3 regions of the Pseudoglutamicibacter cumminsii genome follow, and region 1 is predicted to be linked to each of the others. Evidence: riboswitches for the same ligand, from Rfam matches in the RefSeq annotation. Region 1 holds a riboswitch; each other region holds the start of a gene.

Region 1 (4,669 bases):
ATCGTCATCGACACCGACGGCAGCGTGCTGTATTCCTCCCTGACCCCAAGCGTGGGTGAGGAGCCAGCCTACGACGAGATCCTCAACGTCCTCTAAACCACACACGTGCTGGCGCCCGGGGTCACAAGCCCCGGGCGTCTCGCGCATCCAAACACCCCTCGCTCAACAACCCGCGCAAGATAACGCGGGCGCACTGCCCGGCGCAGTCATCGTGGCTTACCTGCTGTTCTTCGTGCGAACCTACCGCTCGCAGTAACGGAGTTGCGTTGGCGTCTGTGCGGCTTTAGCGCAGTAGTTCAAGGCATGTGTCAGCCGCCACTGCTGCCCGCATGATGCGCGGCTGAGTCTTCCTCAAGAGCCGCCCCCACGTCTTGACCCCGCCGCGTAACGCGGCGTCGGCAACACGCGTCAACGCGAACGCCCCATTCCATACGTGAGCCCGGGCCGCGAAAAACTCATCCGGCGCCGCCTCATCTATGACATCCTGGCCGTGCCACAGCGATAAATGCGCGAGATTAATCGCAGGATCCCAACGCGAAGCCTTATCCCAATCCAGAATCCCTACCAGCTCGCCGTCACGCCAGTGCATATTCCTGCCGGCTAGATCCCCATGCACCAAACTCTGCGGCACAGCAGAACCCGCGGCATACCCAATCTCGCCCACGGCAGCTAACACCGCGGCAGCACTTTCGCGCACACCGGGATCCAACGCATCAATCGCGGCATCCTTGCGGTCCTGCGTCCACTCCGGCCCGGCATCCCACGCGGCACCCACCAAGTCTTCATACGCATCGCGAGGGACCGCCATCAGGTCGGCAACAATTCGCCCCAACACAGCCGGGTCACCTTCACGCAGCGGGTGCGCGGAGCCAGGGATAAACCGCTGGACGATCCCGCCAGCCGCATCGACGGCGGAACGGGACTCGGGAACGAGCCACGGAACATGCGGGGCCAGCGCGTCCACCAAAGCGGCCTCGTGAGGCTGCGCGAGGGCTTCCTCACGCGTACGCGCCATCCGAAAAACAACCTCAGGAACTGGATCCCCCGGGATCAGAACCACATTCGACTTACCCGATTCCTCAACCCGGCCGGATACCCAAGCGGCATCAGGGTACAAAGCAGCGGCGCGTTCGATTTCTTTACGGAGCGGTTCCCTGGCCATGCCACCAGCCTACCGAGCATAATCGGATGCATGAGTTCCCAACCCCCACATTCGAACACCGGGCATGACCAAGCCGCGCCGCCGCAGGCGGTTACTTCGAAGGCTGTTCCGTCGCGCGCGGTTTTGGGGTGGGAGATCGCTATCGTTTTGGCGCTGTCGCTCGGCAAGTCCGGGGTCTACGCCCTCATTGACCTGCTCGACACCATCACGCGAGGCCCGATTTCTTCCGGCACAGCGGCGCTCAACACGTCAACGGGGACGCGCCCGTGGATCGATCTGCTGTATCAGCTTGCGGGGATTTTCTTTGCACTCGCGCCGGTCGCGCTCGTGATCTACCTGGTGTCCCGTTGGCCGGGTAACAATCCGTTGCACAGGTGGGGCATTGACGGCCGACGATGGGGTGCGGACGCCGCTGTAGGCGTCGGCTTCTTTGTGCTGATCGGGGTGGGAACGCTCGGAGTGTACGCGGCGGGCCGCGCGTTGGGCATCACGACCGCGATCACCACATCGGGCCTACCGGATGTGTGGTGGAGCATTCCGGTGTTGCTGTTGGCGGCGCTCAAGAACGGGCTACTCGAAGAGGTCGTGGTGCTCGCGTACCTGCATGAGCGGCTCTCCACACTCAAGTGGGGCCCTGCAGCCATCATCCTTTTCTGCGCTGTGGTGCGCGGCTCATACCACCTGTATCAGGGCATCGGGCCGTTCATCGGCAACGTAGCGATGGGCGTGATCTTTGGGATGTATTACCTACGGAAGCACCGTGTTATGCCGCTGATTTGGGCGCACTTTTTGCTCGACGCGGTAGCTTTCGTGGGCTACCCGCTGTTGGCTACCTGGTTCGGTTACGGCAGCTAAAACGCGCCGCCGCTAGCCGCACACTACCGCCGCTAGCGGCGCGCTACGGCGGCTAGATCGTGACGAGTCCCTGAGGAGTTTTCAGCGTGACCGACTGCAGGCCTGGCATCCCGGAAGGGGCCGTGTAGTTGAACACGACGTTGCCCTTGAAGTCTTCACCTGGGTGGCCGAGCCATTCGTCGATGCGGTCGCGGTTGCCGGAGATCGTGAGCTCCACGATTTCACCGTGTGGCTCTTCGGCCATGGACGGGTGCAGGTCCTCGAAGCCCTCATCCCAGCGCAGGAAATAAGGCAATTGTGGGTCTGCGATGAGCCCGTTGATACCGATCTGCCGCCACGTGAGTTCGCGGCCGTCCGGGAACTTACGGGAGCCAGGGACAGCACCGCGCTGGAGGCGTTCTTCGATTGGGGTCATGTCGTCGACGGAAACAACCCAGCCCATCCAGCCGCCGCCCATCTCGGAGCGCTCACGCACAGCTTTGCCGAATGGCTGCTGCAACGTGGCCGGGTGGTCGAGTACCTCGACGACTTCGAGGTACTGGTGGTTGCGGAGTGGGAAGAACACGTTGCGTGTTCCGAAGCGTGGGTGCACGCCTCCTTTGACGTATCGGAGTCCGAGCTGCTCGGCGATACGGTCAGCAGTAGTCGTCAGGCCCTCTGGCCCGCATGCGTAAGAAACGTGGTCGAGCTTCATGGTTTAAATCTGGCACTGTGTGAGCTACATCTCTACTTAGGTTTGCCTAAGTTGAGGTTTCCGATGTGCTTGTTTATGCGACTGGGAAGGGCCTGTAGGTCTTCGCGAAAGGTCATGAAATAAACGCCGATGCGCGGCGCGGTTCACATTGTGAACACGCTCTGGCCTCGTCGTTCATCAGTGCTGTACGCTAATGAGCAAGGTCATGAGTGCCAGTGCAAAACCCCGGTTTGCTGGCCGGCAACCCTCCGTCCGCGGCGGGGTGCCCCGGGTGAGGACCTGGCCACACGGGAATGCCGCTGTGGCAAGCGCGGGCTATGCCCGCCCGTAACCGGGCGGACGTAACTTTTCCTCTTCAAGCGTTGTCGTCGTCTGACATGCGCGGGCAAGCCCCTCACAGTGAGCAAGGGGTGCTCTTTTAATGTCCCAGCAGAAATTTGAAACTCGTCAGATTCACGCCGGCCAGACGCCAGACCCAGTCACGGGGTCGCAGGCTCTACCGATCCACTTGACCAACGCGTACGTGTTCCCGGACACCGAATCGGCGGCGAATCGTTTCGCGTTGAGCGAGCTCGGCCCGATCTACACGCGCCTCAACAACCCAACCACCGAGGTCATCGAAAACCGCATCGCAAACCTCGAAGGCGGTGTCGGCGCGCTGTTCGTCGCATCCGGCATGGCCGCAACAAGCTATGCGATCCTCAACGTCGCAGAAGCCGGCGACCACATCGTCGCCTCGCCATCCCTCTACGGCGGAACCCAGAACCTCTTCAAGCACACCTTGCCTAAGCTCGGCGTTGAGGTCACTTTCGTGGAGGATCCAGACGATCTCGACGCCTGGCGCCGCGCGATCAAGCCGAACACCAAAGCGTTCTTCGGCGAAACCATCGGCAATCCACGCCAAGACGTGTTCGACATCGAAAACATCGCCGCAATCGCACACGACGAAGCCGGTGTGCCACTCATCATCGACAACACGCTGGCAACCCCGTACTCGCTGCGGCCTATCGAATGGGGCGCCGACGTCGTCGTCCACTCCGCAACCAAGTACCTCGGCGGCCACGGAACCGTGATGGGCGGGGCCATCATCGACTCCGGCAACTTCGACTACACCAAGCATCCGGAACGCTTCCCGGGCTTCAACCAGCCGGACGAGTCCTACCACGGCATCGTCTACGGCCGCGACATGGGAGTCGGTTCGCCTCTGGGCGCGAACCTTTCCTACATCCTCAAGATCCGCGTGCAGCTGCTGCGTGACACGGGTGCGGCGATCTCCCCAATGAACTCGTTCCTGATCGCTCAGGGCCTCGAGACGCTCTCGTTGCGCGTTGAGCGGCATATCGAAAACGCGCAGAAGGTCGCTGAATGGCTCGAAGCCCGGGACGACGTCTCCGCGACCATCTACGCGGGCCTGAAGTCCTGCCCGTGGTACGAACGCGGCCGCCACTACGCACCGAACGGCGTGGGTGCGATCGTCTCGTTCGAAATCAAGGACGCAGAGGAAGACGAAGAAGCCGCCCGCGCTTTCGTGGACGCGCTCGAGCTGCATTCGCTCGTTGCCAACCTGGGTGACGTTCGCTCGCTTGTCGCGCACCCGTCGTCCACGACCCATTCGCAGCTGAGCCCTGAAGAGAAGAAGGCCGCCGGCGTTGGCCCGGGCACGGTCCGTCTATCCGTGGGCCTCGAACACGTCGACGACATCATCGCTGACCTGCAGAAGGGTTTCGACGCATTCCACGCCGCCCGCGCATAACGCACGGGAAGCGCCACTTGCTGGCGCCCGGCAACGGAATCGTCAGGAACCCATCAAGCAAAAGTACTAAGCGAAGGCAGCGTCATGACGTTGGATGTACGAGAGCACTTGCAGCACAACGCCCCGGAGAACGGCGTGAAGATCCTTTCTCTAGGGCCGCTGGATCTGGAAACGGGCGGTCACTTGCCGCAGACCCACATCGCGT
Region 2 (4,669 bases), 320 kb from region 1:
GAAGATAGCGAGGTAGCTGCGGGAGTACACTGAGCTTGGGCGTTATCGTCGCCGATCGGTGCGTGATCCGTGCCGACTCATCTTCCAATTAGGAGGTCGTAATGAAGGCAGCACGCTACTACGGAAATCACGACATTCGCATCGAAGACATTCCCGAGCCGAAGGTCACCCCTGGCACAGTCGGTATTGACGTTGCCTGGTGCGGTATCTGCGGCACCGACCTGCACGAATACCTCGACGGCCCCATTTTCTGCCCGCCCGCGGGGCACCCACACCCCATCTCGGGTGAAGAGTCGCCCATCACGCTCGGGCACGAAATGTCGGGCGTTGTCTACGAGGTGGGCGAGGGCGTTGAAGGATTCGAAGTTGGTGACCACGTTGTCGTCGAACCCTACATCATCGCTGACGGCGTCGACACTGGCCCCGACAGCAACGACTACCACCTGTCAAAAGACATGAACTTCATTGGCCTGGCCGGTCGCGGCGGTGGCCTGTCAGAAAAAATCGCGGTCGAGCGCCGTTGGGTGCACAAGATTTCGAAGGATATTCCCCTCGACCAGGCCGCGCTCATCGAGCCGTTCTCGGTAGCCGTGCACGCGGTTGAGCGCTCGGGTGCCAAAGCCGGCGACGTCGCTATCGTCGGCGGTGCCGGGCCGATCGGTGTGCTCTGCGGTGCTGCGCTCAAGGCCATCGGAGCCACCGTCGTGGTGTCTGAGCTGAGCGAACTGCGCCGCCAAAAGGCACTCGACTCGGGTGCCGCCGACTACGCCTTCGACCCGCGCGAGGTCGACGTGGTCGAGAAGGTGCGCGAACTCACCGACGGTAAGGGCGCGAATGTCGCCATCGAGGCCACCAGCGTGCAGGTCGTGCTTGACACTCTGATGGATGCACTGCGTCCCACCGGTGTGCTGCTGATCGTCTCGATCTGGGGCCACAAGGCCGACTTCGACATGCACAAGCTGGTCATGAAGGAGATCGACATGCGCGGTTCGATCGCGTACGTCAACACGCATCCCAAGACCATCAAGATGGTTGAGGAAGGCAAGGTCGACCTGAAGCCATTTATCACCGGCAAGATCGGCCTTGACGACCTCATCGACAAGGGCTTCGACACCCTCATCAACCGCAACGAAACCGCGGTAAAAATTTTGGTGTCGCCCTCGGGTGAGGGTCTCGAATAGTCCCAACGAAGTGCGTGCATCCTGATGCGCACGCTGAACGCCCCGCAGTTTTGCTGCTGCGGGGCGTTCGCTTTGGGTCCGGGCGGGCTGCTGGGGCTGTTTTGTGACACTAGGCTTGGAGCATGTCTGAACTGTCTTCGCGCGCATCCGCAGAAATTGAACTCGTAAACGAACACGGCACCAATAACTACGGCTCGCTGCCGGTGGTGCTCGCTGAAGGCAAGGGTGCCTGGGTCACCGATGTAGACGGTAAGCGCTACCTCGACGCCGTGATGGCATACTCGGCCGCAAACTTCGGCCACTCGAACGACAAGTTCATCGATATCGCCTGCGCCCAGATGCGCAAGCTCGACGTCACGTCGCGAGCGTTCTACGCCACCGCTTTGGCGAGTTCGCCGAGGCGATCACGAAGCTGTCAGGCCTCGACCGCGTGCTAATGATGAACACCGGCGCCGAAGCCAACGAAACCGCGATCAAAGCCGCCCGCAAGTGGGGCTGCAAGGTGAAAGGCGTGGCCGCCGACTAGGCCAGAATCATTGTGATGCGCGGCAACTTCCACGGCCGTACCACGACCATCATGTCGTTCAGCGATGACGAAAACGCGCGGGATGGATTCGGTCCGTTCACACCGGGACGCCGTTCCGTTTCCAGGTCGAGGGCATCCTGCCCGATATTGTCACCTGTGCAAAATCGCTGAGTGCCGGTCTTTACCCGGTGTCGGCGGTGCTCGGCAGCAACGAGGTGATGGGCGTATTCACGCCGGGAACGCACGGTTCGACCTTTGGCGGGAACCCGGTGGCAACCGCGCTCGGTAAAGCGGTGTGTGACGAACTCGCCACCGGCAGGTGGCAGGCGCACGCCGAAGAACTGCATCCGGTGCTCTTTGATGGACTGCGCGCGCTGCTCGGGCACGGTCTCACCGAGGTGCGAGGTGTGGCGCTGTGGGCGGGTGTTGATATTGACCCTGCGGTCGTTTCGGGCTCACTGCTTCTTAAGTCCGCGAAGGTCCTCGGACCGAATGGTGTGCGGCAGGGGTATTACGGTCAGGACATTAACCTGACTACCTAGAACCTGGCGCGTATCAACATGTTTTTGCATGACGTGAACTATGACAAGTTCAATATCGCGCACGGGGATACGCTGATTGATCCGCAGCATTGGGATGGTCAGCCGTGTGAAGCGATTGTTTCTAACCCTTCGATTCTTATTTAATTCTTGTTTAATTCTTGTCAGCAGTGTCAGCTACACTCAAATCACAATCAAGAAGTCTGACGTGAAGCCTCTCAGCTTGTCGACTAGCAACCGCTTATCGCTAGCGGTGCTCCTGGGAGAAGATTGGCCCTCGATCAAAAGAATCGAGTGGAAACAGCGACATTCAAGGAAATAATCATGACCAATCCGAGCTTCTCTTCGGATCACGATGATTCTGACCGCCCCGGCGGCCCCCTCCAACACAGCGCGGACATCGCCAAGTGCACTGACTATGCTTCTTTGGGGCATCAGATGCACTGGGTTCGTGCTCGAAGAGCGATGCTGAGCGATGATTGGGAACCTGCGCAGATCATCACTTCGATAGGGCACCAGCTTATTTTCGTGACGGGTAGTGGCATCCATCTAATGTGGAACCATGATCCGATCTTTCTGTCGAGTCGTGTCAACCTCGCAGCCCAAGCAGAGGATGTTGAGGTCATGTGGTCGGCTAGCTTCAGTATGCTCACTATCCGCGTTGGCGATAGTCGGAGCTGGTGCTGTGTCGGTCTCCAGGACGGCCCGATAACCCCCTGCACGTTCTGAATAGCGGTGGCTTCTCTTAGCTCGAACAAGCTGTGTCAGAGGTGGGCGGGGTGTCTGTGTTAGCGTTCTTCACCCTCGCCTCCATCGCCGCCGCATCAAGCTCAGCGCAGGCCGGCTCGTTCAGCCAGCGCCTGCGCCGTAACCGAGCGCGAATCCGGGCCCACACCCTGCTGAGCGACCGCGGCCGGCGTTCCTGTTGCGAGGATCTGGCCGCCCTCGTCGCCGGCTCCCGGGCCGACGTCGATGACGTGGTCAGCCTGCGCGACCACCCGGAGGTCGTGCTCAACCACGACCACCGTCGCGCCATCCTCGACCAACCGCCGCAACTGCGCAAGCAGCAGGTCAACGTCCGCGGGGTGCAGCCCCGTCGTCGGCTCATCCAGTAGGTACAGGCTGTGCTTACGGCTGGAGCCGCGTTGCATCTCGGAGGCGAGCTTGATCCGTTGCGCCTCGCCGCCCGAAAGCTCCGGGGAACCCTGCCCCAGCCGCAGATAGCCCAGACCGAGCGCGTGCAGGAATTCGACCGAGCGTAGAATCCGCGGCTCCTCCGCGAAAGCCTCAAGCGCCTCGTCCACGGTCAACGCCAAAACATCCGCGATGCTGCGGCCGTTCCACTGCACCTCAAGGATCTCCGGCCTATAACGCTTGCCGTGGCAGGCCGGGCAGGTCGTGTACGTGCCCGGCAGGAACACCAGCTCGACCTCGATGCTGCCCGCGCCATCGCACTCGGGGCAGCGGCCCTTCGTTGTGTTGTAGGAAAAGTCGGATACCGACATGCCGCGCCGCTTAGCCTCGGGTGTTGCGGCGAAGAGCTTGCGGACGTGGTCGAAAAGGCCCGTGTAGGTCGCGACGGTGGAACGCACAGTGCGGCCGATCGGCTTTTGGGTGATGTGAACCAGGCGGCGGATCTTATCCAGCCCCGTTGCGCTCTCCACCCGGAAGTCCTCGGAAGAGTCGGAACCTGGCGTGAGCTCAGCGTCCGCGTCCTCGGCGGTGGCCTCATCGGCGCCAACCACCTGCTGGGCCGAACGCGCCGCCGCGTCAGCCAGCACCCCGGTGACCAAGGTGGACTTGCCGGAACCGGACACACCCGTGACCGCGGTGAGCGCGCCGAGCGGGAAGTCGACGTCGGCCCCGTCGAAAGCGCGTGCGTGCACGCCGGTCAGGCTGATGGATTCACCGGTGCCGGCCGGGGTGTCCGTCAGTTCCGGGAACTCCGCGTTCAACGCGGCAGCAGTGGGGGAGCCCAGCTGCTCTGCTTTAGCGCGGAACTCGCTCGTGGGGCCGGAGAACACAAGTTGACCGCCGCGCTCGCCGGCGCGCGGGCCGATGTCCACGATCCAATCGCATCCCGCCACCAGGGACATGTCGTGCTCCACCAGAAGCACCGAATTACCGGCGTCGATGAAGCGCTGCAGAAGCTCGGAGACCGCTTTCCGCTCCACGACGTGCAGGCCGGCCGAGGGCTCATCCAGCACATAGGTTGTGCCGAACAGGTTCGAGTTCAACTGGGATGCCAGCCGCAGGCGCTGATGCTCACCCGCGGACAAGCTGCGTGCCGGGCGGGAGAGGCTCAGGTGGCCCAGCCCCAGCTCGATAGCCGCGCGCACCGTGGGCAGCACCTGATCCAGCAGTAGCTTTTCGGCCTCGTCGTGCTCGTTCCACTGCTGCTTGCTGATCCCCTCCACACGCTG
Region 3 (4,669 bases), 410 kb from region 1:
GCCCACGGAACGCCCTTACCCGTGGTCCGTGTGAACGCTCGTGGCGATTGCCCCAAGTGAGCCATACCGAACAACATACGGCCGGCACCATACGAGTTCGCGTTGATCGCGGAGATCGCGGCCGTGAGCACCACAACGTTCAAGATGTGCTGAGCCGCCGGAATGCCCAGCGCCGCGAAAATCTGCACGAAAGGTGAAGTGTCCGAGCTCATGTGGTTCCACGGAACCAGCGTCATGATGACGCCCAAAGCGAGAACATAGAACAGCAGGATACGGATCGGAACAGAGTTCACGGCGCGTGGGATCGCGGTGTGCGGATCATTGGCTTCACCCGCGGTCACGGCGATGGTCTCAATGCCACCGAAACTGAACACGACCATCGTGAGGCACGCCAAAATACCCATCACGCCGTTAGGTGCCAAGCCGCCGTGATCGAAGAGGTTATGAAGGCCCGGGGTGGCCTCGCCCGGCACGCTCATGCCGAAGATCAGGATCGCGATGCCGCCGAGGATCATCGCGATAACGGCGCCGACCTTGATGATCGACATCCAGAACTCCATCTCACCGAACACCTTGACGTGCCGGGTGTTGATGCCCGCGATCAGCAACACGACCGCCGCAGCCCAGATCCATTGAGGCGCGTTAGGGAACCACAACCCCATATAGACGGACACCGCGGTAACGTCCGCGATGGAGACGACGAGCATGCAGAACACGTACGTCCAGCCGGTCGTGAACCCCAGATAGCGTCCGAGGTACCGGGTCGCGTAGTCAGAAAACGCGCCGGCGACGGGGTTGCGCACCGCCATCTCACCCAAGGCGCGCATCACGATGAACACCGCGGCACCTGCCACGATGTAGGCGAGCAGAACGATGGGGCCAGCGGCCTTGATAGCGTCCGCTGACCCATAGAACAGCCCGGTTCCGATCGCGGAACCGAGCGCCATGAACTGGATGTGGCGCCCGGTCAGGCCTTTGGAGAGGGATGTCTGTTCAGCCTGCTGCCCGGCCTGCTCAGCCTGCTGCCCGGCCTGCTCAGCCTGCAGCCCGGCCTGAGGTGAAGCGTCGGTTTCTGACGACGTGTCTCTGCTAGAACGCATGCATCGAGACTAGGCCGATCAGTGACGCAATGCACATTCACATTGGGGGTCCTGCAGTCCGCCCATCGAAGTTTGGACGAACTGATCTCAAATCAGCTTAAATCGCGCATTTTCTCGGGTGTGGGATGTGCTCGCGCGAGTGCCGTGTATGCCCGCACCGCCAGCTAGCTCCGGGCGGCTTCCAGGACGTCCGGGATGCATTCTTCGTTCCGCAGGCTCGTGGTGTCGCCGAGCTGTTCGCCGGTGCACGCCTGGGTCAGGATGCGTCGCATGATCTTGCCGGAACGGGTTTTCGGTACGTCGGGCACAAGGATGATGCGGGCCGGCTTGGCGATGGGGCCGATCCCCTTGGTTACGGTGTCGCGCAACCGTTGCGTGAACTCCGCGACAGCGTCCTTGTCGGCGGACTCGCCGAGCAAGCTCTGATCCGCCGGGACAACGAATGCGTTGGCCGCGTGGCCGGTCTTCGCGTCCGGTACGGGGCACACGCCGGCCTCCACGACGCCGGGGTCGGTCACGAGTGCGGACTCGATTTCGATGGTCGAGAGGCGGTGACCCGAGATGTTGATGACGTCGTCGGTGCGTCCGAGAATCCAGGTGTCGCCGTCGGCATCGATTTTCGCGCCGTCGCCTGCGGTGAACCAACCGTATTCGGCGTAGGCCTTCCAGTAGGAGGTGTACCAGCGTTTCGGATTGCCCCACACGGTGCGCGCCATGGATGGCGGGAACTGGGTGAGCACGATGTTGCCTTGGGTTCCGGCCGGGGTTGGGTTGCCTTGGTCGTCGACGACCACGGTTGCGACTCCTGGCATGTCACGTCCTACGCTGCCGGGCTTAACGGTGGTTGCGTCAGGCCGCGGTGTGAGGATGGTGGAGCCGGTTTCTGATTGCCACCACGTGTCGACCATGCTGATGCCGCGCTCAGGCTCCCCGGTTTCGGGGTTGGCTGGCTGGTAGGTGTCGCGGCCGATCTGTTGGCGCAGCCAGCGGGCGGCCTCTGGGTTGACGGCTTCACCCACCGTTCCGCCGAGGCGGATGCTCGAGAGGTCGTATTCGGCCGGGATGCCGTCTGGGAACCAGCCCATGAGCGATCGTACGAGGGTTGGTGCGGTGTAGTAGGAGGTCACGCCGTAGCGTTGGATGACTTCGAAGTGCCGGCCAGGGTGTGGTGCGTTCGGTACGCCTTCGTAGATAACCTGCGTCGCGCCGGCCCCCAATGGTCCGTAGATTTCGTAGGTGTGGGCGGTGACCCACGCGAGGTCTGCGGTGCACCAGTGCACGTCGCCCGCGCGTTGCTCTGGGGCCGGGTGGGCGAAGATCTGGTTGTAGGTGGCTACTGCTCCGGTGAGGTAGCCGCCCGTCGTGTGCACAAGGCCTTTCGGTTTCCCTGTGGTTCCAGAGGTGTACATGATGAACATCGGGTTTTCCGCATCGAACGCTTCCGCTGTGTGCTCGCGCGGCTGGCGCGGAACGATCTGGTCCCACCAGATGTCGCGCCCTTCGGTCCACGGGATGTCGCGGTGGCCGGTGCGGTCGATCACGAGCACGTGCTCAAGCTGATTGTCGCCGGACGCGGCTTCGTCCGCGATGTCTTTGACGGGCACGGCTTTGCCGCGGCGGTACTGGCCGTCGCTCGTGACGAGCAGTTTGGCGCGGGTGTCTTCGATGCGGAAGCGCAGTGCTTCCGCGCTGAAGCCACCGAAAACGAGCGAATGCACAGCCCCGATGCGTGCGCAAGCAAGCGTGATGACGATGGTCTCGACGAGCACCGGAAGATAGACCACGACGCGGTCGCCGCGGCCGATGCCGAGTTCCGTGAGCGCGTGGGCGGCTTGCGAGACTTCCTCGGTGAGTTCGCGGTAGGTCACGGTGCGGCGGTCGCCGGGCTCGCCTTCGAAGTAGAGCGCGACCTTGTCCCCATTGCCTGCCGCTACGTGGCGGTCTGCGCAGTTGACGGCGGCGTTGAGGGTGCCTCCCGCGAACCAAGTTTGCTGGAGCCCTTCCTGAGTTTCAGGGTTGGGAGGGGTCAGCGTGTGCACGGTGTCCCAAGGGGTCTCCCAGGTGAGCTGGGCGGCCTGTTCCGCCCAGTACGCCTGATGTTCTTCGGCGCTGAGCTGCCTGGCGTCGAGCTGTGCTGTGTCCTGTGATGCGTCCTGTGCGGAGGCGGCTTGATGCGCGGGTGTTGACGTCAATGTCATGCTTTGTCACTCCATCGATCCTGGCGTGAGCACCATGCCCGTCGTAACCGGGGTGGTTGCTGCGGCGTCGTAGAGCCAGATCTCTCAGCCGCTCTGGATGGTTGTGGTGTCCATAGTGGGTGACGAAGGCGGCCTCACGCAAATCAGGTGGGCGTGTGTGTCATGTTGCTCAACATGGGCACGTTCGCAAGGTAGCGAAAGTGCCCGATGCGGTGGTTGCGTCGTTAACGGCTCTCGCGCTTCAGCGGTTGTTACGTGCTTGCTTGAGGCGCCATTTAGGCATCGCCGATGTGAGATGTCCGGTGGCTGCGCGGCTGGATGCGGAAGCTTGCCTTGCTTGTGCTCGCTTGGATTGTGTTTGTTGGACCCGCCGTTTATGGATGCGGTGCTGGTGCTCAATTCGCTGCTGACTCAGACGTTGGTTCTGAGTGACCGAGCCGCCGGCTTCCCCATGAGTGGCCACCGCATCGGAAGCTGAGTCTGTGGTGCCGTCCGTACGGGAGCCAGCCGCCGCATCGATCACCGGGATCGCGCCCGTGGACGGGTTCGCGCTGCGGGCCTCACGCCGCAAGATGGACGGGATGCGGCGGCGAGGCAAGCGGATTTCCGTGGGGCCCGGCAAGTATAGGTTGTACTTCTGGGCCAGAATCACCAGGATTCCGACGCTGAACATCGCAACGAACATGCCCCAGTCGGAGAGCTTGAGGTAGAAAAACAGCAGCATCTGTACCGAACCGAACAGCGAGGCCGTCGCGTACAGCGGGGAGCGCCTGAACACGGTCGGGACCTGACCGACCATGAAGTCGCGGATCATGCCGCCACCCACCGCCGTCATGACGCCCATCAAAAGCGACGGTAACCAATCCAAGCCGGCGGAGAGCGCTTTGAGGGTTCCGGTGGCCGACCACGCACCCAATGCGAGGCCGTCCAGCAGAGTGAGTGTGCGCGTCGTCCACTTGCCGTTGAGCGGCATGAGGAACGCGATGAACGCACCTAGGATCGCGGCCGGCAGATACCACGGGTTGGTGGTTGCGACGGGTGGGCCTTGGTCGATCATGAGGTCGCGGACAATGCCGCCGCCGAGCGCGGTGACGATCGCCATGACGACGAAACCGACGGGGTCAAAGTTCAGTCGCCGAGCAATCACCCCGCCCATGATCCCGTTGATGACAAGCGCGATGATATCGACGGTCAAGAAAACTTCTGGCCGTGCAAATTCCACGTCGCCATAGCCCTTTCGTCCGCAGAAATAACTGCCCTGAGCATATGCCCTGGGGCGGTGCGATGCTTCCGAAAGTGTAGTAGCCGGTTAGCTTGTGTCATTTTTTGTCATCGGGATTACGCGATTTGCGTGAGGTGCCGGGTATGGCT

The links. A riboswitch is a leader RNA that binds a small molecule or an ion and turns the genes downstream of it on or off. The one in region 1 is predicted to bind S-adenosylmethionine.
Region 2: linked by a shared signal. The riboswitch ahead of JOD50_RS05565 (hypothetical protein) and the one ahead of JOD50_RS06950 (O-acetylhomoserine aminocarboxypropyltransferase/cysteine synthase family protein) in region 1 are both predicted to bind S-adenosylmethionine.
Region 3: linked by a shared signal. The riboswitch ahead of acs (acetate--CoA ligase) and the one ahead of JOD50_RS06950 (O-acetylhomoserine aminocarboxypropyltransferase/cysteine synthase family protein) in region 1 are both predicted to bind S-adenosylmethionine.

The regions. Positions count from the first base shown of each region.
Region 1 is NZ_JAFBCO010000001.1:1,530,395-1,535,063, forward strand. Features, by position in the region: gene tpx (thiol peroxidase) at 1-96, shown strand, start outside; gene JOD50_RS06935 (phosphotransferase family protein) at 284-1,162, opposite strand; gene JOD50_RS06940 (CPBP family intramembrane glutamic endopeptidase) at 1,193-2,017, shown strand; gene JOD50_RS06945 (VOC family protein) at 2,070-2,711, opposite strand; SAM riboswitch class IV at 2,913-3,028, shown strand; gene JOD50_RS06950 (O-acetylhomoserine aminocarboxypropyltransferase/cysteine synthase family protein) at 3,133-4,464, shown strand; gene metX (homoserine O-acetyltransferase MetX) at 4,549-4,669, shown strand, end outside.
Region 2 is NZ_JAFBCO010000001.1:1,209,994-1,214,662, forward strand. Features, by position in the region: gene JOD50_RS05545 (2,3-butanediol dehydrogenase) at 102-1,181, shown strand; gene JOD50_RS05550 (aminotransferase class III-fold pyridoxal phosphate-dependent enzyme) at 1,304-1,618, shown strand; gene JOD50_RS10520 (hypothetical protein) at 1,618-1,707, shown strand; partial or broken gene JOD50_RS10740 (aminotransferase class III-fold pyridoxal phosphate-dependent enzyme) at 1,854-2,120, shown strand; partial or broken gene JOD50_RS10745 (N-6 DNA methylase) at 2,142-2,378, shown strand; SAM riboswitch class IV at 2,439-2,555, shown strand; gene JOD50_RS05565 (hypothetical protein) at 2,571-2,975, shown strand; gene JOD50_RS05570 (excinuclease ABC subunit UvrA) at 3,077-4,669, opposite strand, start outside.
Region 3 is NZ_JAFBCO010000001.1:1,115,449-1,120,117, forward strand. Features, by position in the region: gene JOD50_RS05165 (amino acid permease) at 1-1,100, opposite strand, end outside; gene acs (acetate--CoA ligase) at 1,265-3,298, opposite strand; SAM riboswitch class I at 3,307-3,402, opposite strand; gene JOD50_RS05175 (TRIC cation channel family protein) at 3,540-4,520, opposite strand.